Regions from separate parts of the Paenibacillus woosongensis genome, predicted to be linked through region 1. Evidence: riboswitches for the same ligand, from Rfam matches in the RefSeq annotation. Region 1 holds a riboswitch; each other region holds the start of a gene.
What was found. A riboswitch is a leader RNA that binds a small molecule or an ion and turns the genes downstream of it on or off. The one in region 1 is predicted to bind cyclic di-AMP.

Region 1 (7,557 bases):
CAGCGATTCATTCGCGGAATCGATCGCACGCAGCAGCGTCGGGAACTGATAATCGATCATCAGCAGCGCGGTCAAGCCGACAAAGCCGAACATCATCGTATACAGCACTTTTTTAGCCTGAAAAAGATACAGCCAGCCTTCGCGCCAATTTTGGAGAAAAGCATCCCAGGCCCTTCCCCGTCCGGAATCCGTCCTCTGCAGCGGCTCCTCTGCAGGATGGGAGGCCGGAAGCGCGCGCAGCGGGAGCAGCAGTACGGCCGACAGCAGCCTTGCTCCGGCATTAAGTATAATGCACGCCTGAGGCGACAGCGCTGTCAGCGTCATCGCGCCAAGCAGCGGGCCGGCCACCTTCGAGGACTGGTTCACCAGACCGTTGAAGGATGTCGCCTGAAACAGCAGAGTCGGCGGCACGACTTGCCGTGTCAGCGCCTGCTGGGCAGGCACGTGGAACACGCCGCAGGAGGCTCGCAGCGCCAGCAGCGGGAGCAGCCAGGCCATGTTGGGCGCAGCCAAAATGCATAGCGTCAGCACCACGGTAATTAGGTCGCAGACCATCATGAGCCGCGCTTTACGCACCCGGTCCGCGACCGTTCCGGCGAAGGAGCCGAGCAGCACCGCCGGCAGCGCCATCGTCACCGGGATAAGGGCCAGCAGCACCGGGTCCACGCCCCACCGGTAAGCGACGAGCACCTGTATGGCGAGCGCGTCGAACCAATCGCCAAAGGAGGCAAGCGCATAAGCTCCAAACATATGCCTGAAGCTGCGTATCGATAAGAGGGAAGAGCGATCTTTTTGTGTCATAGGGTAATCTGTCCTTTCGTATCTCTAGATACCCTTATCCTATCCGGCGATTGTCAGAGGATGATCAGACGGCCTGGGCCACGGCCGCAGGCAGCTATGATAGAGATAATGCTCTGCCAATGACGGCTTCCATCTCCTTCTTATATTTCGATAGTCCTAGCTCTTCATCCAAAGAATCATAAAGCGACGCATATTTGTGCTGCATTTCCAGGCCAGGATGCTTCCGGTCGATATATCGCAGTATTTGGCAGAGCGAAATGATCCGAAGCGGGACGTTCAGCGACATCTCCAGCACATCCAGACCTTCATCAAACTTTTGCTCCGCCTCCTTTTTGCGGCCGCGCGCCAAATCCAAAAGCCCCTGAACGATGCGAAAACGTCCGATTTCCCGCAAATACGGCATATCCTCGAGCAAGCGGGCCAATCGTTCCGCCACCTTGTCCGCTTCCTCAAGCTCTCCGGCCAGCACGCAAACATATATTTCCATAAGAGCTACCGGCATGACAAACCCGCTGAGCCCATCCGCCTCAACCGTCTTCCTCGTCTCTGCGAACCGCTTCATCGCCTCCACTTCAAGTCCGGCATCCGCATACACCTCAAGAATGTTAAGTATACGCATTTCGCGATGCTCCTCCGGAGAAAGGGCTTGCCGGGCAATGGCCTGTTCACAATAGCGCAGTATTTGCTCCGGCTCGGGATTTGTCCCTCGGTATAAAATCAGCAGCCAGTACAGCCGGGTTTGCAGCGGCAGGCCGTCCGCTTCCAGGAACCAGGTGATATCGCCTTGTAGGAATTTCAAATAAACGGCGTAGAACGGATCCAGCTCGAAGCCGAGTATGTCCTTCTGCGTAGCCAGCGCCAGCATCGATTTGCCTTGACCGAACAGGTGGTATTTCTTGAAAATATCCCGCACCGAGGAATTAACCTCGCGATCGCCAACCGACGGATTCATTACGGATTTCGGTTCCCCGACGGTCAGGCTGTATCCGTATCCCCGCACAGTATTGATGCGAATATGCGCCCAGGGAGACAGCTTCTTCCTCAGGCGGTAAATATGATCATCCACTGTCCGCTCTACCGGGTATTCCATCGTCCACACCCGATCAAGGAGCTGATCGCGCGTAAAAGCCCTGTCGCGGTGACGATACAGAAATTGCAGCAGCGCGAACTCCTTCGCCAGCAGCGTGATGCTCTCGGAGCCCCATTTTACTTTGTAGCCGGAAGGATCGAATGTCAGTCTCTCCATAACTACCCCTTCTCCAAATGTCTTATTAGATTTATCATAATCGATCACCGCCCTCCTGAGAAATGAAAAGCGCGCAACCGATCTGGGTGCAAAATAAAAATCCCCGAAGGAGGCGGTCAATATTGCTTTAGGCCGCCCCTCAGGGGATGATTTACTATGTTCTATTATGTTATAACATGGCAGGCGTACGTTTTCTCTTCTGTGGAAAATCGGGCAGCTCGTTTACAGAGACGATTTCATCCGTCTTCTTCTCCGGCTGCTTCCAATACTGTTCATTGCCGGGAAGGTCGTCGAACCAGGACGCATCCTTCGGACAATCGAGGATCATCAATTTGCCGTAATCCCCGTCACGGGACTGGTGATATTTCAAATAGGCCTTGCCGTTTTCAATTGCTAGAATTTCGATCTTGCCCGACGTATGGCTCATCGACAGTCTGACGCGTTTGCCCAGCCCGGATGTGCGCGCCTTCGCCTCCTCGACGATCCGGTAGACCTCTTCCAGGGAAAGGACGAAATCCCGGTTCCCGGCTACCGGCCTGTTCACGAAGAAGTAGTAAGGCGTAACCCCTGCCCAGGACAGCTTATCCAGCAGTTCGCCAAGCACTACAGGGTCATCGTTGATGCCTTTTAGCACGGGGGTCTGGTTGACTACGATCGCGCCAGCCTCATGCAGTGCCTGGAAGCCGCGTCTCGCTTCCGCCGTAATTTCGCGCGGATGGTTAATATGAGCCATGACGTAAATGCGCTGCTCCGGCGTGGAAAAGGTGCGGATCACATCGAGCAGTTCCTCGTCCTCGTAAATGCGCATCGGATTAAATACAGGAATCTTGGAGCCAAGACGAATGATCTTAACATGCTCGATTTCACGCAGCTGGGCCAGAATTCCCCGCAGCTTCTCCGTAGCCAGAATGAGGCTGTCCCCGCCGGTCAACAGGACGTTGTTGATTTCGGGATGCTTGGCGATATAATCGATCCCCGGCTGTACATCGGACATGGCCTCCTTCACGTCATTGCGGAACAAACGCTTGCGGAAGCAATATCGGCAGTACGCGCCGCACACCTCCGACACGATCAGCAGAGCTGTCGTCGTATACTTGTGCTGACAGCCCGGCACGACATAGTTGGTATCCTCGTCTGACGCATCCCAGCGGCCGTATTCCTCTAGCTCCCCTTCATTCGGGATAACCAGCTTGCGAATCGGATCCTGGGGATCGTTCCAGTCAATCAGGCTCAAATAATAATCGTTCACCCGAAATACGAACTTCTCCGTAATCGGTTTCAAACGCGCCCGCTCCTCCTCCGGAATCATCGTCAGTCTGTCCAGATTCGTAATGTACTTCGTTTTCGCCTTTGTCATTTGTACATCCTCCTTCCTAGTAATCAACAAAAAAGACCCCAAACCGGGGGTCTAGACACAGCTGCGCCAGCAAGGGTCAGAAGACAAAAATAGACCCCAAAACAGGGTCTAAAGAGACGTAATTAATGATTTAAAACAGACCCATCCACTGCTGACGAGGTTAGCTGACGGACTCGGGTAAGATGGTACCCTACACCTCATAGGAATGAGTGATTCGCCCCAAGAAAAAAAACTGGTTCCCCCGCTTTCCTGGCTATCACCAAGAAACTAAGCGTGTGTCTATGATACGGTGTAAGGGAAAGATTGTCAACCTTAGGGCAATTAACAAGAGAATTGGAATAATTATAATATTCTTAAAATTTGACGTTTAATGTTATTTTCTGTCATCTGCCCTGTCATGATCCGTTCGGGGTCAAGCTTTTGGCGAGGCGGCTCATACAGCGCCGCTATTTCATAAGTCGCCAGCTCGGAGCCAATGATGGAGCTGTCTTCCGGCTTAAGCTCCCTGACTTTGCTGTGCAGCGTTCGCGCAGCTCTGCTCGTTGACCATTTGTCAAAATACCGCCTATCCTCCCATGTCGTGCAAACCTGCAGCTCGTCGCATTCCTGGCTGTTATCCTTGATCAGCACTTCCATGAGCAGGAAGCCTTCAAAAGAATGAACCGGTGAAGGCGTCCTGAAGCGGGACAATACTTCATTTACCCTGCCTTTTCGAACCCGGATCGTTTGGATGGCCTTCATCATCACCATCATTTTCCGACCACTTCTTTCGATAGAAATGAACTTAAATACTCATGGACGAAAATGGCGGCATTTCCCCCAGCCTCGGCGTGGCGAATCAGCGATATACCGTGCGGGCCTTTGGCATAGACGGTCTCGGGGTGATTTTCGACGATCGCTTTAACGACGTTCAGCTCTCCAAGCATAGCCGCAGCAAAAATATCCATCCGTGCCCCGTGCGCCAGCAGCAGCCTTGCAATGCTGAAATTCCCGGTATGCGATGCGGCGCCGAGGGCGCTCTCCCAATCGCCGCTCCCCCAATCAATGACCCCATGAACGAGTGCGGGTTCCTGCTTGAGCAGCCTTGCCACCTCATCATAATCGCCATGCGCCGCTACAATAAATTCACGTACCAGCTCGTGATTTAAAGGCCCTCTTGGCATGTATACCCCTCCTTGCCCGTGCTGTCCGAACCTCTCGCTCTCTGTTTCTGTTCATCGCTCTCTCGTTGCCGCTCGCCCTCTCTTCGGCACACCGCCGCACTGATAATGAGAAGCCATGATATATATACCAATGATGCTTGGTTCATCTTCCATTCCTCCATTCTACATAATTGATAAGCATTCTCAATGATTGATCAATTCCATTCTATTGATAATGATTCTCATTGTCAATAAGAGGGGTGGAATCTTTCCCTCCACTAAAATAAACTACGGATTTATGACTAAATGATCAGATTCAGGTAACTAGATGTAATTCTGCAGTTAGAATAAAAAGTGGACATCTCTTAGTGCAAAAATAGATAATGAGTCTAATAAGATAAAGAGGTGTCGAAATGAGTGAGACGAGACAACGGTATAACGAAACATTTAAACGTGAAGCCGTAAAGTATGTGCAAGAACAAACCAAGTCACTCGAGGAGATCGCAAACGAGTTAAACATTAACCCCGGTACATTACGAAACTGGGTCGGAAAGTATCGAGAATTTGAAAATGAACCCGTTAACCAAGGCGAAACTCTTCGCCAGCAATCTCAAATGATCGATGAACAACAACGGGAAATCGCACAAATCGCCGTTTATTACTGAATGGATCATCGCCAACAGCACAAAGAGCGCTGCCCCCGGCAACGCTCATCGTACATATGGCTATGTTTCTATTTCCGTGTCTAGACGGTAGATGCCGCTTGATTCAGCATATATTTCTCGACGACTTTAGCTACGCCGTCTTCCATATTCGTGTCGGTTACATAATCTGCGACAGCCTTAATATCGTCGGGAGCATTGCCCATGGCTACGCCAAGCCCGGCAAATTCAATCATCGCCAGATCATTATAGCTATCCCCGATCGCTATAACTTCTTCCCGCTTGATACCCAGCTGCTGGATGAGATGGTGCAGGCTCGTCCCCTTATCTACGCCCGCCTCCGTAAATTCCAGGAAGAAGGGCTTGGAGCGAACGACGTTAAGCTCCCCTGCCAGCTGCGGCTGCAGCTTGCTCTCCAAAGCAACCAGCTTCTCCGGATCATCGACCATGAGCACCTTTACGACCGGCTCCTGAACCGCTGCAATAAAATCCTCAACCTCGACAATCCGCATCCCCGTAATTTCGCCTTCGATATCCGTATACTTATTATGTGCCGGAGTCACGATATCATCGCCAACGTAAGTATGGATCCATACGCCCTCCTGCTTGCTGATTGCGTACAGCTCATGGGCCGTTTCCGGTGTCAAAGTACTGCTGAACAAGACCTCCTGGGTTGCGGAATTGGTAATTTTCGCCCCATTAAAGGATAGAATAAAGCTGCCGTATTTCTCCAGCTCTAATTCCTTGGCGATATGCGTCATAGCAAAGGTCGGGCGGCCGGAGGCCAGCACCACCTTCATTCCTGCCTCCTGCGCATCCATCAGCGCCTGCTTCGTGCGAGGCGAAATCGTATGGTCATCCCGCAGCAGCGTATCATCCAAATCCAGCACGATCATTTTATAATTCATCTCTCTATGTCCCCTCCACTCATTCTGTCGATAAGCTATGAAGCTAGCTGCTTAGTATCGCAATATACATAGCATACCATCTCTGAATGAGCTTGAGGGTATTATTTCGCTAGTTTAATCCAACGAACCTAATAGTTTGCGTTATAGAATAGACTCGTTCACCACAATATACACATCGAAGCACGGCTCCGCGCCGGCGGGCGGTTGAATGGATAGCGTGTATCCGGTAGAGACCTGGATCATCTTGTTGCGGTGGATGTAATCCACCAGCTCTGTGAATACCCGGTCCAAGCCTTCGGGATCTCCGGCATACCTGGTATGAACCGCATTCACCAGCTGAAACATCGGTTTGAATCCGTAAGGCTCCGGCAAATCCAGTGGCCGATCGACCGGGAACATAAACTCCATGTCCAGAACCTGCTCTTCCGAATCATGATCTATTGCGAAAGTAGCGGAGATCATCGGTCCGTTGCGTTTAGCTCCGCTGCCTTTCAAAACGGCAACGAATTGGCCCAGCCTATGATCAATCTCGGACTGCTTCATTCTTGCGCGATAGGAAGCCACATTCTCAAATCTGATGCTCTTCCCGGTTTCGATTTGAATCGTCTGCTCCATCCTATATACCTCCTGGATTATTAGATATGTTTTCTTATTTGGGAATCGTCCGCTCTTCCGTCCCATAGCGGCGCTGTGCAGCACTTTGAATCCACTGAATCCGGTGCTCGAACGAAGGATGCGTCTGCAGCTTCTCGATGAATCTGTGAATCGATAACACGGAATGGTTCAATTCGGCCAGTTTGGTTAGTGCGGCAATCAATACCTTCGCTGGTATTCCCATCTTTAACACGTATTCGTCCGCATCCCTCTCCAGCTTTCTCGATACGTACGAGCTCACAAACCACAAATATCCCAGCAGCAGAGCCAAAATAAAAACAACCCCGACAGGTATGGGTATGTGAAACCCATTAGCCTCTGCTTGATCCATCAACGACGTCAGGCCTAAAAATAAAGGAATTGCCGCAACGAACAGAACGGCTTTAATCCATAAATGGAACCTTCTGATATGACCGATCTCATGGGCAAGAATGGCATTTACTTCATCTAACGAAAGATTCTCCAGCAAATAGCTGGCTACGAACACCTGCTTATAAATCAGGCCGCAGACGAGCGCATTAGCTACTTTGCTGTCAGTTGTCGGCCATTCAAATACCTGTACCCGCTTCATCTCATGTTTGTGCAAAAACCCCTCGATATCCGCCTTCTTCCTCTCATCCCTCAGCGGCCTGGCCGATAAAGTAATGCGAAGCAGATAAGGATACGCAAGGTTATAGGCCGCGATTCCGATGAATATGAACAGACAGGACCATAGACCGCTTAGCTCGATCTTCATCCAATTGAATCTGAGCGGCAGCACAACGAGTGCTGGCAAGTACATTAGAAT
Region 2 (7,557 bases), 800 kb from region 1:
CAACATGCGGATAAGGCTCCAGCACTTCCTCCAGAATGGGGAGCAGCCGCTGGTCGATCTCCACGGCGGTTACCTTGGCGGCCTGCTGAGCCAGCTTCTCCGTGAGGGCCCCGATGCCGGGTCCGATCTCCAAAGCCCCCTTGGTCTTGTCTAGGCCTGCCGCTTCGATGATGTTGGCTAATATATTCTGGTCGATCAGGAAATTCTGACCGAGGCTTTTCTTAAATGAGAATCCATGCCGCTGAATAATTTCCTTTGTGCGGCGCGGCGTTGATATATCTTCTCTACTCATGGCACTTTATACCCCTTTGTCCTCCAATTGAGCCAGCGCAGCCAGAAACTCCTCCCGACTAATCCGAAATACGTTAAGCCGTTTGTAAAGCTGCTTGCCGTTGCAATAACCGATGCCAAGCAATTCACCGATCAAGCGCCTTCTGGCGGCGGCTGAAGGGTGAACGATCAAGCCGGCGTCTATTAAGTCTTCCCAATCGATGAGCGTGTCATCAGCCTCAACTGCTTCCATCTCGGTATGCACACGTGCCAGCGCTTCCCGAATGGCTTCGGGAGAGGCATTCTCCACACCGATATCACCGCGCCGCGTAGCATCGGCCTCCCGCAGGAAAGCATGCTTGCAGCCCGGTACCCGGCCTGCGACAATTTTGCGGATTCGCTCGCCAGCATGGTCAGGATCAGTCAAAATGATGACCCCGCGCCGCTCCTGCGCCAGCTCAATCTTGCGCAGCACGGTCTCGTTGATGGCCGAGCCTCCGGTTTCAATCGTATCGGCCTGCACGGCCCTTTTGACGGCAACGGTATCGTCCCGCCCTTCCACGACAATAACCTCTTTAATCATGGGAACAAACGACCCTCTTCCTCATACGCAAAAAGAAGAGGACTTCTCCTCTTCTTTCCATACCTTTTTCATTTATCTATAGTATCTTATTCCTTTTACAAAGTAAAACAGGAATTAGTTCAATTCTGGTTTGTTTGGACCGATAACATACACCGTGCGTCCCTTCTTGCGCCCGAAGTTCTTCGCCGATTGCAGGCTATCGAAGTAAACGTCCATTTTGTTGCCCTTGATGGCGCCACCTGTATCCTCGGCTCTGCGGAACCCAATGCCTTCGATATATACCCACCAGCCCATAGGAACAACGTTCTTGTCTACGGCGATCGTTCTGCCTTCCGTTACGCGTGTCCCGGAGGCGGTCTTCGTACCGATGCCATCCTCTTCGGCGGAATAGGCGGTTAGTGTGACGTCTTTAAGCACTTTTTTATATTTAAATGAGACGCCGCCTTTGGTTGTCGTTCCACTGATATCCACTTTATCCGCAGTGCGGGTAATATTAGCGGCGAGCACAGCCTCGGGCTTAGGCTTCGTACCTACAGCGACTACCTTGTCCTGAGCCTTCGTCTCGATCTCTTTGCTCAGCCAACGCTTGGATACGAAATTTCCGTCTTCATACACTTTTTCGATGTGATGTACAACTACTCCTTCGCTGCCCTGCTGCAGCACCTTCGTCTGCCCCTTCTCCAAATTAGGATCCGAGGTTTTGACGACGGCAAATGGCACGGTCTCTTTCGTCTGTACTGTTTGCTTGGATACGCGCACCACTTTGATCTGAAGATCGGAAGTAACTTTGCTGCTTAAATCCGGAGTGATCTTGTCATCCGGGTTTACGGTAATGCCAAGCTCGTTGATAATGCCCTGTACACTGGATTGAGTCGTTAGATGCGACTTTGTCTTGCCATCCACGTTGACTTGCACCGGAACCGCCCTTACGATAACGATCCGGTCCCCCTTCTTCAGGGAGCTCTCAAGCGGCCGTGATATGCTATCACCCTGGCCCAGCACGATGGAATGTTCATCCAGTACTTGATTCACTACAGATTTACGGGTCTCGATCTCCTGGATCTTCCCGTCTATCACCAAGTAAATGTTCTTGCTGTTGCCGTTCAGCCAAATCAGAATAACGATGATCGCTGCAACAGTTAACAACGTGACGACCGATATCTGACGTAGGTTCTCATGCTTCCATCGCAATGCGTAAGACATACTGGATGAGCGTGATTCATGGGTCTCTTCTTTCTTGAAAATGCCCACTTTCCGTCCTCCTTCATAGTCCCGCCCTAGGTCAATGCATGATGAGATGTTGACGTGACTATTCCCGTTTTTTACGGAATGCTAGAACTGCAGCATTCCGCATCCTACCCCAGTCTGGTCGGCAATTGTCACCTCCTGTTTTACAACAGTATGATGACCCTATTACAATTATTCAAAACAAAAGAAGCCGGAAGAAAGAGTTAGAGCAACTCTTTCGTGGCTCCTGTAGGTCTTGGTGTAATAGGATGCACGAAGTTGCCTCTCTTAACACGCTTACGAGGTTAGCTGTCGGGTTCGGACGAAGAGAGCCGCCCTTTCTCGGTTCATTCGCTCATGGCGCAATGACCTTGAATTCACCCCAAAGATCCTGCAAAGAAATCAAATACGGCAACGTTGTAAATGAAAACATTTCATCAAGCCGTATCCGGTTCCCCCGTTCTCCTCTACGGAGACTCAGCGAGACTGGTTCTGGAACATGATTCGATGGCCATAGGCAATACGCCAAACTCGGCCAAATCGATCACTGAAAAGATTCTATCCTGTTTCAATGCATGTTGTAAAGGACGAATCAAGAACGTTTTCTTAAGAAAAAGGTTAAAAAAATGTAATAGACTCGGTGTTTTAAATTAAAATGCATTAATCTTTCCAGAAATCTCTTCTTTTCACCGCTTTTCCTCCCGATTTCACCGAATGGAAAATAGTTCCAGCGCATTGCGGGTTGTGATTTCTGCAATTTCTTGGAAGGACAACCCTTTTAATTCAGCGGCTGCCTCTGCCACTAAATGGACATAGGCGGACTCATTTCTCTTTCCACGATAAGGATGCGGAGTCAAATAAGGGGAGTCTGTTTCAATCAATAACCGGTCGAGCGGTGTTTGTTTCAACACCTCTTTAGGCTGTTTTGCGTTTTTGAAGGTAATCGGGCCCCCGAAGGACAAATGAAATCCCAAGTTCAGACATAATTTGGCCGTTTCCCAGCTCCCCGAAAACGAATGCATTACTCCTCCGACTTCATGGGCTTTCTCTTCCCGCAAAATACGCACTGTATCCTCATGAGCATCCCGGTTATGAATGACGATTGGCATTCCAAGCTCCCGAGCCAGCCCGATCTGCTTGCGGAATACGGCATGCTGGACATCCTTGGGTGAAGTATCCCAATAATAATCAAGACCAATCTCTCCAATGGCAACTACTTTCTCATGGCGGCATAATTCAGCAATCCAGTCCAAATCCTCTTCCTTCATCGTGATGGCGTCCTGGGGATGCCAGCCGACGGCGGCATATATGAAGTCGTAGCTCTCGGCCAGCTTCATTGTGGTAGGAATCGTTTCCCGATTAAAACCGATGTTGATCATGCGCGTAACTCCCTGTTCCACCGCGCGAGAAATCGTTTCCTCGCGATCCTCGTCAAACTGCTCCGCGTCCAAATGCGTATGTGTATCCACTAACATGGCGATAACCCTCCTGTAATTAAGTTTCCTGTCCAAAAATACGAGCTAAATCGGCAGGCAGCTGAGAACAGACCGCCTGTAGTTTATTGTCTGGAAAGTACAAATAAAATTTACCCCGCTGTATGCCGCTAATCGACCGGACAATATCGGAAACCTCCGATATTTCCACCAAGCGCTCCTGCTTGTCCAGCAGCAAAATTTGCTTGCCGCGAAGTTCTTCGTCAGGACGAGACACATCATAAGGCAAGTCCGTCGGAAAATCAATGATCAGATCATAATCCGGATTTAAGCCCAATTTTCGGAATTCTTCGCGAATTTCCCTTATTTTCTCCAAATCGAGCGAATCCAGTTCAACATATTTGTACAATTTACGATCCATAAAACGGGTGCAAAGATCAGCGAGCAGGGGATCAGCCTCATGTTTCCACTGCATAAAAGCCGTTTGAATTAAAGCTTCATCTAATAGCAAATATTGCTGCACTGTCAGTTCAGAGTTGAACAAGCCTGGTAAAGGGTTGGGAAGAAAGGAAAATGAATACCCCTCCGCATATAGCTCCTTGGCCCGTCGAAAAATTTGCCGCAAAATAATTTCCGAGCTCCGCGTCACCGGATGGAAATAAATCTGCCAATACATTTGATAACGGGACATCAAATAATCCTCTACCGCATGCATGCCGGTCTCTTTCACTACAATCCGTCCCCGGTATGGCCGCAGCATCCGCAAAATCCGATCCATATCGATCGTACCGTAATTGACGCCGGTGAAATAAGCATCCCTCAGCAAATAATCCATACGGTCAGCATCTAGCGGACTTGTCACCAGATTTACGACAATTTCATTGGGATAGTCCTTCCGTATAACAGAAGCTACTTTCTCCGGGAAGTCCTCGCCCATTCGCTTTAGAACATGCCCTACTTCCGTATCGCCAAGCAAAATGCGGCAGGTCCAGTCCTCATGATTCATGTCGAAGGCTTGTTCGATAGAATGGGAGAAGGGGCCATGCCCCAGATCATGAAGCAGCGCCGCGCAGAGCGCAACAAGCCGCTCCTCCTTCGGCCAGTCCGGATAATTATTTCGCTCGAACTGGGAAATGATTCGCCGTGTGATCTCATATACTCCTAAAGAATGAGAGAATCTGCTGTGCTCTGCACCATGAAAGGTCAAATAAGAAGTGCCAAGCTGCCGAATCCGGCGAAGCCGCTGAAATTCCTTCGTATTAATAAGTAACCAGATCAATTCATCCTGAACATGAATATAATTATGAACAGGATCTTTGAATACCTTTTCTTCGCGAAGGTTATGCATGGCCAATTCTCCTTGTTTTCAATTTATTTTGAAACTACAAGAATTTAACTTCACAGGTCATGTCGAGAGATTCGACAAAGCTTGTCGAATTTTGACTAATATAGTCATGTTAGATGTCAGAAGTTTGTCGAATGCTTAAAAAGCCCGGTATAAAAGCAGTTTTTCAAAACCACTCGTACATTTATATCTTTAATTTAGTAATTTAACTGAACTCTACCATAAATAGGTTGACTGTTTTGGGAAACGTTGGTATTATAAATATCATAAAAGATAGAAGTTTGTCGAATAATGACGCTTTTAAAAGTTTTGTTAAAATTTCCGCGAGAGGGGTATCATCAGTCATGATGAAATCAACAGGTATTGTTAGAAAAGTAGATGAGCTGGGTCGTGTAGTTATTCCTATCGAATTGCGTCGTACGCTCGGAATCGGAGAGAAAGATGCGCTTGAGATTTATGTAGACGGCGAGCGTATTATGCTGAAGAAATACGAGCCTGCCTGCATCTTCTGCGGCAACGCTGAGAACGTAACATACTTCAAAGGTAAAATTGTTTGCCATGAATGCCTCACAGAAATTCCAACACCTGTGACAAATTAAGAATTATAGTATATAATAGACTTACTGAATCTGTTAATTCTAACCTTTTTCATATCTCCTTGGTGCCTTCTTCGGCTTGAACCCGGCCGAATGAAGGCCCCCTTTTTTTGTGCTCCCCTATTTTTTGCCTATATTTTGGTCATTTTGCCACCCATCGCTATATCAACGACTGATAAATATCCCTCTTGGATACCCCCCGATCCTGCGCGGTCTTCTTCATTGCCTCCTTTCGGGATAACCCTTCCTCTTCGTAGTGTAACACATGATCATGGATAGATAGAGATTGCCACCAGGCGTTCCGCTTCTCTTCAAGCTCCCCTGGGTCAGCTCCGTCCACTACAATGCAATATTCCCCCATCGGCGGATGCTCCTCCAGCCATTCTAGACATGCCTCGACCGTTCCCCGGGCCATTTCCTCAAAGCGTTTCGTCAGCTCACGAGCCAGAACTACTCTCCGGTTCCCTAGAACAGCGAGCATGGATTCCAGAGTTTTGATCAGACGATGCGGGGATTCGTAAAATAACAATGTGCTCTGTTCCTCCTGCTGCATATGAAGTATTTCATCCCGCTCCCTCTGTTCCCTGGGAAGAAAGCCAATAAATTTGAAACTGTCCGTAGGCAGACCGGAAACGATTAAGGCCGATAAAGCCGCATTTGCTCCCGGCACAGGTACAACGGATATTCCCGCCTCGATCGCCAGCTTCACCAGGTCGCTCCCAGGGTCGGAAATGGCAGGCAGACCGGCATCGCTGACGAGAGCCAAATTTTTTCCTTCTATTATAAAGCGTATCAGTTCCGGTCCACTAGCCACCCGATTATGATCATGGTAACTCAGCAGCTTGCCCGGCGTAATTTCGAAATGGGACAGCAGCTTTCTCGTCTGTCTCGTATCCTCTGCCGCGATAATATCCGCTTCCCGCAGTATGCGCACTGCCCGATAAGTCATATCCTCCAGGTTACCGATCGGCGTGGCGACCAAATAGAGCGTTCCACAGCCGGATAGTTGACCCTGCTGCTGCTCGGCGAAGCTTCTCTGCACCTTTACACTCATCATTTTCCCTCTTTTGACCCGTAATATATTTCGTATATTTCTTTGCAGTATTCCCCATTCTCCTCATATACGATCAGCGGCGGCAGTACCCTTACATCCGGCTTGCCATCACGCAGTGCTTCAATAAGCACCATGTTCGCCTCCATGCCTGCCCGCGGATGAACGAAGCGAATAATCTTAGGCTCAAGTCGATATTGCCGTAGAAGCGTCATAATTTCACCTAGCCGCTGGGGCTTGTGCACCATCGACAGTTTGCCCCCGGTTCGCAGCAGTCTCATGGAGGAGCTGATGACCTCCTCCAGCGTGCAGTGAATCTCATGCCTGGCAATGGCTTGATGCCGATTCAGCTTCAAATCCCCGCCGGTCAGCGGCATATAAGGCGGATTCACCGTCAGTGCATCGTACGCACCGTGCCCTGTCTGTTGTACAAGCTCCCTCAGGTCTCCCTCACGGATGGTGACCCGATCCTGCAGAGCATTCAGCTGTATGCTGCGGCGCGCCATATCCGCAAGCCGGGGCTGTATTTCAATTCCCTCGATCTGCGCCTCCGTACGCGTGGACAGCAGCAGTGGAATCACGCCATTGCCCGTGCATAGATCAATGATTTTACCCCGCTTCGGTACGGCTGCAAACCGGGCCAGCAGTACGGCATCCATAGAGAAGCTGAACACCTCGTCACTTTGAATAATCCGTAAATGATGCGTCAGCAGATCATCCAATCTTTCTTTTCCGTATAAAGGTATTTCCATCGGCAATTGGCCTTTCGTCATTATATACTCGCCTTTCTTTTGAACAGGTGATTGAAAAAAACCGTAGGAAGCTCCTACGGCTTTGCTTATTTATTCAGAAAAGACAAACAGAACAGGCAATCGCCTTCCGTTCGTAAATGTCCATAATACACGTTGCAAATATGGAATCCCTCATGATACAGACGTGCGAGATTGTCATACCCTTCCCCGACAATATCAATCGCTTCTGGCGGCTCCTTGCCTTCTGGCAAGGTGGATTCGCCTTGGTCTGGAGATAACGGAAGGCGCCCTTCGGTGGAC
Region 3 (7,557 bases), 890 kb from region 1:
GAAATAATCTTATAAAGCTGCTCGGTTGACAAGGTGGCCCCAATATGCTGCAAATTCGGCCCAGCCAAGCCTTCCAGTTGATCCCCGTGACAGCTGATGCAGTTTGCTTTGATGACGGCTTCCGCTTGCTCTGCGTTTAACGTGACTTCAGGCATTTGCGTCTTATTTTCTTGTGCTACCTGATCTTTGCCGGGCAAAGTAAAAATAAGCACCAGGGCTAGTGCACACGCGACAAAGAATAGCCCGCTCATAACCCACTTTTGCATTTAATCGTCCCTCCTATGTAAGCTACCTTATTATTATAACGGAACACGCCCTTTGATCATAGCATTTGTGACAAAAAAAGCAACGAATTCCACGTATAATCGTTCAAAATTCACAATATATTATGAGCATCCTCACAGCGCGCCAGAATCAAGCCATACGGCGTCTTTCGGAAGGGAAGTGTAAGATGGGCATATCTATGCCTGAACCGCCTTAAAGGCGTCCTCAGACGCTTTGGCAGACCATGCTATAAACGCTCACCCCGATATACCATACAATAATACGGCTTGGATATTGCTCCTGGGGTCATTTTCTCGTACAGATCGGTAATAACAAACCCCGATTTCTGATAAGCGCGGATGGCCCGCGTATTCCAGGTGAGCACTTCAAGATCGATGACGTTGGACGGTGCGCGCCGCTGCGCCTCTTTAACGATCGTTAATACAAACGACTTACCCAAACCTTGGCCGCATAAATCGGGCCGCATTCCGATTCCGAGTCTGGTGACATTCTCCATGGGAAAATACTGGGCGAATCCAGCCAAATTTCCTTCCTCGTCCAGAACGGATACATACTGCTCGGCCCGTAAGACCGGATTGCCGAATTCAACATCAAGAGCCTTCATTTGTTCCCAAGGCAGCCAGCTATAGATATCATAGGGAGAATCGTAGCGCCAAGTACTGATTGCTTCCCCATGATGCTCTTCCATAGGAACGATCTGAAACTGAATATCTCGTTTATCCATCTTGCGCCTCCTTGTACAAATGGGAAATGCCGTGCCATGGAACTTCGCCGGCGCGAACGTTTTACCACCACTGTAACGGGATTTTATTTTATTGTAAAGGCTCTAGCCAAGAGATTTTTGATGGTCAAGGGAATTATGAGGAAGGGTCATCCATTTATAGTGTAAACGGTTTAGCAAGGCGTCAAAAAAATAGTACCTATGGCGCGGATGACTGCAACCTTTTTCCCTAGCTCTTCGTTATTAAGGTAGACCGATGGAATTCCAAACAAAATGCCGCCACAATTCTGGCAGGAATTGTCGCGGCGGTGAAGTAAAAGCAGTAGACATAAATGAGGTTGAGTGATTAGGATTGAGCGGCGTGGGTAGCATAGCCGTATTTGCTGAGGATCCGTTTCGCTCCGACGTAACGTTTCTTGTAGTAGCTGTTGCTTAATTTGTCAGTGCGGATTCCTTTAGAAGAAGAGGCATGAGCGAACTTTCCATCGCCGATATAAATACCGACGTGAGATACTCCTTTGCCGGTGGTATTAAAGAATACGAGATCTCCTTCCTGGAGCTGATCCTTTGCAACAGGCGTACCCTGTTTGTACTGCGCCGCCGAGACGCGGGCTAGTTTAACACCCATTTTCTTAAAGACGTAGCTTGTAAATCCGGAGCAATCAAAACCTTTTGCGGTCGTTCCTCCGAGCTTGTAAGGTGTTCCGTAGACGGCATTAACCGCCTTGTTCAATGTCGTGTCCGAGTCGGCGTATGCGCTTGCTGTCCCCATCGTAAGAAGAATAGCCAAGCTCGTCGCCGCTGCTGTCAAAGTCTTTCTCAAGATGTTGTGCTCCTTCCAAGGCCTGCGAGGTTAGCTTAAGGATTCGGTTGAAGGTTCCCTATCATCTCTTATGTAGCGAGATCAATTCACCCATAAATGGTTCCCCCGTTTCCCGGGTGCCGGGAATTCGGCTTATCAAGTTGTATGCACCCGAAACGAAACGACTTGCAACAATAATGACAAGATTGTAACTTATCACTTTGGTTATTCTAACAAAAACGGCCATCTTTTGCAAGAAAGGCTCTGCTGCAGTATGTTGGTAAAGTTATCCTGTGCCATTTAGGAATAAAAAAAACCTGTAGGTGGGTTCGGCAAGAACCGTTACAGGTTTTCTGGACGTATTATTCTACATCGTCATGATCGTGGCTATCCACTGCAACCTCTTCGTACTTGTCTGTACTCAGGATGCGTTTGGCACCGACATAACGTTTGACATAATAATCTTCGCTTAATTTGCTGATGATTACGCCTTTCTTCGTTGAAGCGTGAGCGAAGCTCTCGCCATCAACCATAACACCAACGTGGGATATTCCATTACCGGAAGTGTTGAAGAATACGAGATCTCCAGCCTTCAGCTCATCCTTCTTGACAGCTGTTCCCATGTTGTATTGGGATGCTGATGTGCGAGGAAGCTTGATATCAAGGCTCTTGAAAACGTAAGAGGTAAATCCGGAACAATCAAAGCCGTCGGTGCTCGTACCGCCAGATACATATTTCGTGCCCAGTGCGGACTCGATGGTTGAATCCAGTTTAGAGTCTGCGAAAGCGCTGCCAGCCCCTAAGGTGAACAGGATGGACAAACTTACAGCAGCTACAGCCAACTTTTTCTTCAAAGAAGTTATGCTCCTTCCAATGCCTACGAGGTTAGCTTAAGGATTCGGTTTGAAGGTCCCCTATGATCCCTCTGAAGCGAGATCAATTCACCCAAAGTGGTTCCCCCGTTTCCCCGGTGACGGGAATTCGGCTGTGATTTTAACACCCTTTGTAACTTATTCGACAATGCTGTCTGCATCTTTGTGAATTATGACAGAAATGATTACAAATCTGTTACTTAAAAAGTACTGTTGTTATTGTAACAAGGCAGGGATCATTTGGCAATGGTTAAATTGCGAGAATTATATAGCAAGCATAGAATAAGGCCCCCGCGATTGCGCGGAGGCCTTGTGGCTCTAAGGAGGAAAGAAGATGAAGAAATTTTAACTTTTTTGTTGCCATAGACAATATAGCGAGGATATTTTCCATATTTTGAAAAAACTGCGGAAGAATGGGTATGCTTGCTGCAAAATAAGGGCCAGCAGACCCGTCCAGATCCAGGATACTGTACCGAATAAGATAAATATGATAGAGCAAGTGGCTGCGAGAATAAAGGAGATGCCAAGTCCGGGAAGAAGATGCTTCCAGCAAAGGAGCAGGGACGGCCAGGCATTGCCTCTAAATAAGTAGCCGAATTGCAGGAACAGCACCGTCTGGCGGATGAACCAGCTATAGCAGAGCCAGCCGACAGCATAAAGCATAGCGATGAGGGCAGCTGAGATGTGGCTGCCGTTTCCCTGGAGAATGGGAGACAGGGATGCGTAAGCTTTGGGCAAGAGCCACAGCATCGGGATTAGAATCAACATTAGCTCTATGAAGTAGAACAGCGTCACAGGTTTCCAAAATTTCTGCATGCCCCGGAAAAGCGGGAGGCCAGGCGCCCGTTCCTCCCCAGGAAGCAGTCCATACAAGATTCCCGCTTGAACAAGTGGAGTGAGCAGCAGGCGAAGCAAAACCATGCCGATGACTATCCATAAGTAATGATGAACCTCGGGAATTTGCCAAAATCTATTCTGCCCCTCGATGACAAACAGAATCCGGCTTAGATCGTGGGGGGGAGGGTCAGGGTAGCGGTGCAGCACCTGCACCACGGCCGTATTGACCAGCCGATATAGAAATACTCCCCACAGCAGTTGATATAGGAACAGAATGATGACGGAGGGGAACTGTCTTTTGACGCTGCTCCACCCATTGCGAATATAGGGCATGGTATTCCCTCCTCAAAGTTTTGTGAGCAACACTGCTCCGAATAGGCATCGAACAAAACTTGCATCGGAAGCATAGACCTAAGTTTTGTGAGCAACACTGCTCCGAATAGGCATCGAACAAAACTTGCATCGGAAGCGTAAACCTAAGTTTTGTGAGCAACACTGCTCCGAATAGGCATCGAACAAAACTTGCATCGTAAGCTGCTTACCATAGGAATGAGCTGGTCAGCATTTCGAGCAGCTTCGTTACGGTGACATTGGCGCGTGTGCTGACCTTCTCGTCCAGGCTGGCTTTAAAGTAGTTATTAATATGTTTGTTCTCCAGCACCAGCGTGTAATCCGGGTCGAGCATGGCCCAGGCGAGGGGTTCCCTGTAGGATAATTTCAATTGGGAACGCTCTTCCTTCCCGTCTAGTACCTTCCGTACGGTATGCCCGTCTTGGAAGGTGAAGAGGATCGGCACCTTCGCATAGGTTCCGCCCTTGCGGGCGATGTCTACGACGGCCTCGTACAGAGCATTGCTGTCCTGCCGGACCTGATAGATATCGATGTTCTCTATGGCATAGTCCGCCATTTTTCCATCATATACATACTGGTTAAAATAATTTTTCCAGGAGCGTCCCGTCGTTTGCTCAAGCACCCGCTGAAAATCCGCCGTGGTCGGATGCTTGAACCGATATTTACGCGCATAGAGGGACAGCGCCCGATTCATGGCTTTGTTGCCGATCTGCCGCTCGATGTCCAGAAGAACGAGTTTGCCGCGGTGATAGACATTCCTAGCGTAAGTATCCGCTGTGCCGAACTCCCAGGAAGGCAGAGTCAACGGCTTGGGGTCGGGGATCAATGCAGCTTGAATCGGCAGGCTGGTCGTGATCCCAAACTCCTGCTCCATCAGGCGGTCCTCGGCATAGGAAGTGAAGGCCTCGTCCAGCCAGGCTTCTTCAAATTCATTACTGGCCACCATTCCATAAAAAAATTGATGCCCGATTTCATGGATGACCGTGCGCTCCAGCTCGTCATAGCCCGGGGAGTCGCCAGTCGCCCCGAACGCCGTAATCAGGGTCGGATACTCCATTCCCCCTGCACCATTCCCGTCAGCCGGGGGTACAACGATAGATAAAGTGGAGTAGGGGTAGCTTCCATACCATTTGCTGAAATTGGATAATGCAACCTTAGCGGCATAGAAGTAACGATCCTTCAAGTCCTTGTGGATTGGATCGAGATACAGCTTGATCCGCACCCCTGGCACCTCCTCCGAAGAGAACGGCTCTTCGGCGTAGATGAAGCTTGGCGAAGCGGCCCAGGCGAAATCATGCACATCATCCGCGTAATACTGGACGATTTTGCGTTCGCCCCGCTGTATCGCAGGTTTGGTCGGAAATCCAGTAGCAGCTACCTTATACTCGCTGGGAACGTCGATATTCACGCTGTAAATGCCAAAATCGGAATAGAACTCCGAATTCCCGTGATACTGGTGCAGGTTCCAGCCCTCCGTGCTTCTTCCCCTTCTTGAGACAGGTTCGTATACGCACAGTTTGGGGAACCATTGTCCGGCCATCACAAAGTCACCGGCGGTGCCCATTCGCGCAAAAACTTTAGGAAGCTTCACGGTGAAACTCATCTTGAGCGTAATGGTCTCGCCGCCTTGCACCGACATGGGCAGACGCACTTTGGCAAGCGTCCTGTCCTTGGTGTTGCCGTCATCGGGCTGGACATACTGAATTCGGTGCAGGAGGGAAATGCCGTCCATCGTCCGGATATCGGTCAGCTCGATGGAGCCCCAGCCATCCTTCGGCATAACATCTCCACGCAGGCGTCCTCCGGATTCCTTCATAAATGTAGTTTCTGAGGAAGCGAAGGCATTGGGATATAGATGAAAGTAGAGCTCGTTCACCGTTTTTTTCCCGGGATGGGTCCAGGATAGCGTCTGGGTGCCAGTCAGCGTTCGCTCCTGTTCATTCAGCTTGACGTCAATATGGTATTCTGTAACCCGGTTGCTGAGTATTTCTGCTGTCGGCTGCTGTATACTCTCCTGCGGGGGAGAAGAGGCTTTCACTGAGGCGGTCTTGCTCTGCTGCGGGGCAAATGAGGGGGCGTCCGTGTGGTCGTCATGAAGCATGTACATGATGGAACCGCCTAAAAGACACAAGGTAAGAATAGCCATACTAATTATTATCGATCGACGGGTCATACCATGGATACCTCCTGTTGACAAGCATCTACAGCATGTATATGTTTGCATTTGGGAGATTATTAGCTAAAATAAAATTAATGTGTACGTCGGCTGAACAAGCATTCTCTATAGGGAAAGAAAACATGCAGAAACTGCCTTCGGCGAACGCTGCTCAGGTTCTGATCAAGCGACCGCTCAAGCCAGGTGGAGGGAATTATGGATAATAAAGATAAAGATACTTCACAGAAGACGGGCAAGAAGATATTCGCCTTAAATATTATTAGTAACGATGACAAAAGCAAGCATAAAGGATTCGGTGCAGGCTCCATCGATTTGAACAGCATGTCGCCGGTCATCATCGACGGGAACGAAGCTTACATCGATATCGGCGCCATGCATGCCAAGAGTAAGGTGGAGAAGGGCATCAAGTTCTCGACGAATAAGGAGGACGTTCCTAACGGACGCCAAGTATGGATCGTATGGGTAGCCGTGGACCGGACGCTGGAGCTGGGGCAATTTTACGGCGGGATGACCGCCTGTGAAATGCTGATCGATACGGAAGCGCGCCGCGGATGGAAGATTCTCGCCGATCATGTCAACAAGATGGACTATGCTCTAAAGCGCAGAGTCATTTTGGATGGGCTGGGGGCGGAGGAAAAGGCCGCCCTGAAGAAGCTGCTCATAGAAACCAACGAAGAATGGTGGGAGAAGTCTTCAGACGAGCTGAAGGCAGCTCTGGAGACGGAATAGAAGCGAATTCCATATTCAAAACAGCAATCCATCGAGATTGTCATATAAATAAGCACGCGCCAGCTCAGGGGGGATCCTCAGCCGGATGCGTGCTTATTTGATTTCTGAAGGTGATGATGCCGGCTTTATATCGGAAGATGGTGATCCTAAGGGTCAGCAGCCAGCGCGGGCACAGGCGCAGGACAGGGCCCTGAGTCATGGCATAGCCTTAGGCAGTGGAGGACTTACTCTTGGCAATGTTTCTCCTTCTGATGCTCCAGCGTCATCGTAATCAACGTTTGGATATGATGATCCTTCAGAGAATAGAACACGTTCTTGCCTTCTTTGCGTGAATTCGTAATGTCCATTTGCTTTAATAAACGTAAATGATGGGAGGCCGTAGCGACGGAGCTGTCCAGGATCAAAGCGACATCGCGAACGCATAGCTCCTCCCTCTGCTGCAGCAAATAGGCGATCTTCATCCGGTTGGGATCGGACAGCGCCTTGAACATCTGTGTCATGCCGAGGATATCTTCTTCATTGAGGCTGCTGCCAAGTTCATCTGTAATGCCGCTGTATAGGTGGGATTGTTCGCGAACTTCAGCTTGGACTAGAATCGGACTTGTCATATGTAAGGAACCTCCTATTGCTTTAAGAAGAACATTCAAGTGTTTGTTTGATTGTTGTGTATATTGTATTCCTGCTGCCCATTATAATCAAATGTCCGCTTGAATGTACGGACGAGCACTGAACTAAACAAATGCAAAAAAAGCGCCAAATAGGCGCTTCAGCAGATGCTTCAACA

Region 2: another riboswitch for cyclic di-AMP. It lies ahead of QNH46_RS00140 (resuscitation-promoting factor); the one in region 1 lies ahead of QNH46_RS20850 (KamA family radical SAM protein).
Region 3: another riboswitch for cyclic di-AMP. It lies ahead of QNH46_RS00505 (C40 family peptidase); the one in region 1 lies ahead of QNH46_RS20850 (KamA family radical SAM protein).

What each region holds. Positions count from the first base shown of each region.
Region 1 covers NZ_CP126084.1:4,511,260-4,518,816, forward strand. The annotation lists gene QNH46_RS20840 (MFS transporter) at 1-801, opposite strand, end outside; gene QNH46_RS20845 (winged helix-turn-helix domain-containing protein) at 896-2,047, opposite strand; gene QNH46_RS20850 (KamA family radical SAM protein) at 2,217-3,404, opposite strand; cyclic di-AMP (ydaO/yuaA leader) riboswitch at 3,539-3,688, opposite strand; gene QNH46_RS20855 (antibiotic biosynthesis monooxygenase) at 3,747-4,148, opposite strand; gene QNH46_RS20860 (ankyrin repeat domain-containing protein) at 4,154-4,567, opposite strand; gene QNH46_RS20865 (hypothetical protein) at 4,549-4,713, opposite strand; gene QNH46_RS20870 (transposase) at 4,960-5,211, shown strand; gene QNH46_RS20875 (Cof-type HAD-IIB family hydrolase) at 5,292-6,116, opposite strand; gene QNH46_RS20880 (GyrI-like domain-containing protein) at 6,258-6,731, opposite strand; gene QNH46_RS20885 (M48 family metalloprotease) at 6,766-7,557, opposite strand, start outside.
Region 2 covers NZ_CP126084.1:24,951-32,507, reverse strand. The annotation lists gene rsmA (16S rRNA (adenine(1518)-N(6)/adenine(1519)-N(6))-dimethyltransferase RsmA) at 1-292, opposite strand, end outside; gene rnmV (ribonuclease M5) at 299-853, opposite strand; gene QNH46_RS00140 (resuscitation-promoting factor) at 968-2,104, opposite strand; cyclic di-AMP (ydaO/yuaA leader) riboswitch at 2,359-2,573, opposite strand; gene QNH46_RS00135 (TatD family hydrolase) at 2,788-3,555, opposite strand; gene QNH46_RS00130 (HD domain-containing protein) at 3,575-4,861, opposite strand; gene QNH46_RS00125 (AbrB/MazE/SpoVT family DNA-binding domain-containing protein) at 5,203-5,457, shown strand; gene rsmI (16S rRNA (cytidine(1402)-2'-O)-methyltransferase) at 5,615-6,508, opposite strand; gene QNH46_RS00115 (tRNA1(Val) (adenine(37)-N6)-methyltransferase) at 6,508-7,278, opposite strand; gene QNH46_RS00110 (initiation-control protein YabA) at 7,344-7,557, opposite strand, start outside.
Region 3 covers NZ_CP126084.1:108,694-116,250, forward strand. The annotation lists gene QNH46_RS00495 (c-type cytochrome) at 1-266, opposite strand, end outside; gene QNH46_RS00500 (GNAT family N-acetyltransferase) at 512-1,009, opposite strand; gene QNH46_RS00505 (C40 family peptidase) at 1,353-1,829, opposite strand; cyclic di-AMP (ydaO/yuaA leader) riboswitch at 1,834-1,972, opposite strand; gene QNH46_RS00510 (C40 family peptidase) at 2,171-2,662, opposite strand; cyclic di-AMP (ydaO/yuaA leader) riboswitch at 2,668-2,805, opposite strand; gene QNH46_RS00515 (hypothetical protein) at 3,026-3,850, opposite strand; gene QNH46_RS00520 (M1 family metallopeptidase) at 4,056-6,041, opposite strand; gene QNH46_RS00525 (YwhD family protein) at 6,240-6,773, shown strand; gene QNH46_RS00530 (ArsR/SmtB family transcription factor) at 6,998-7,381, opposite strand.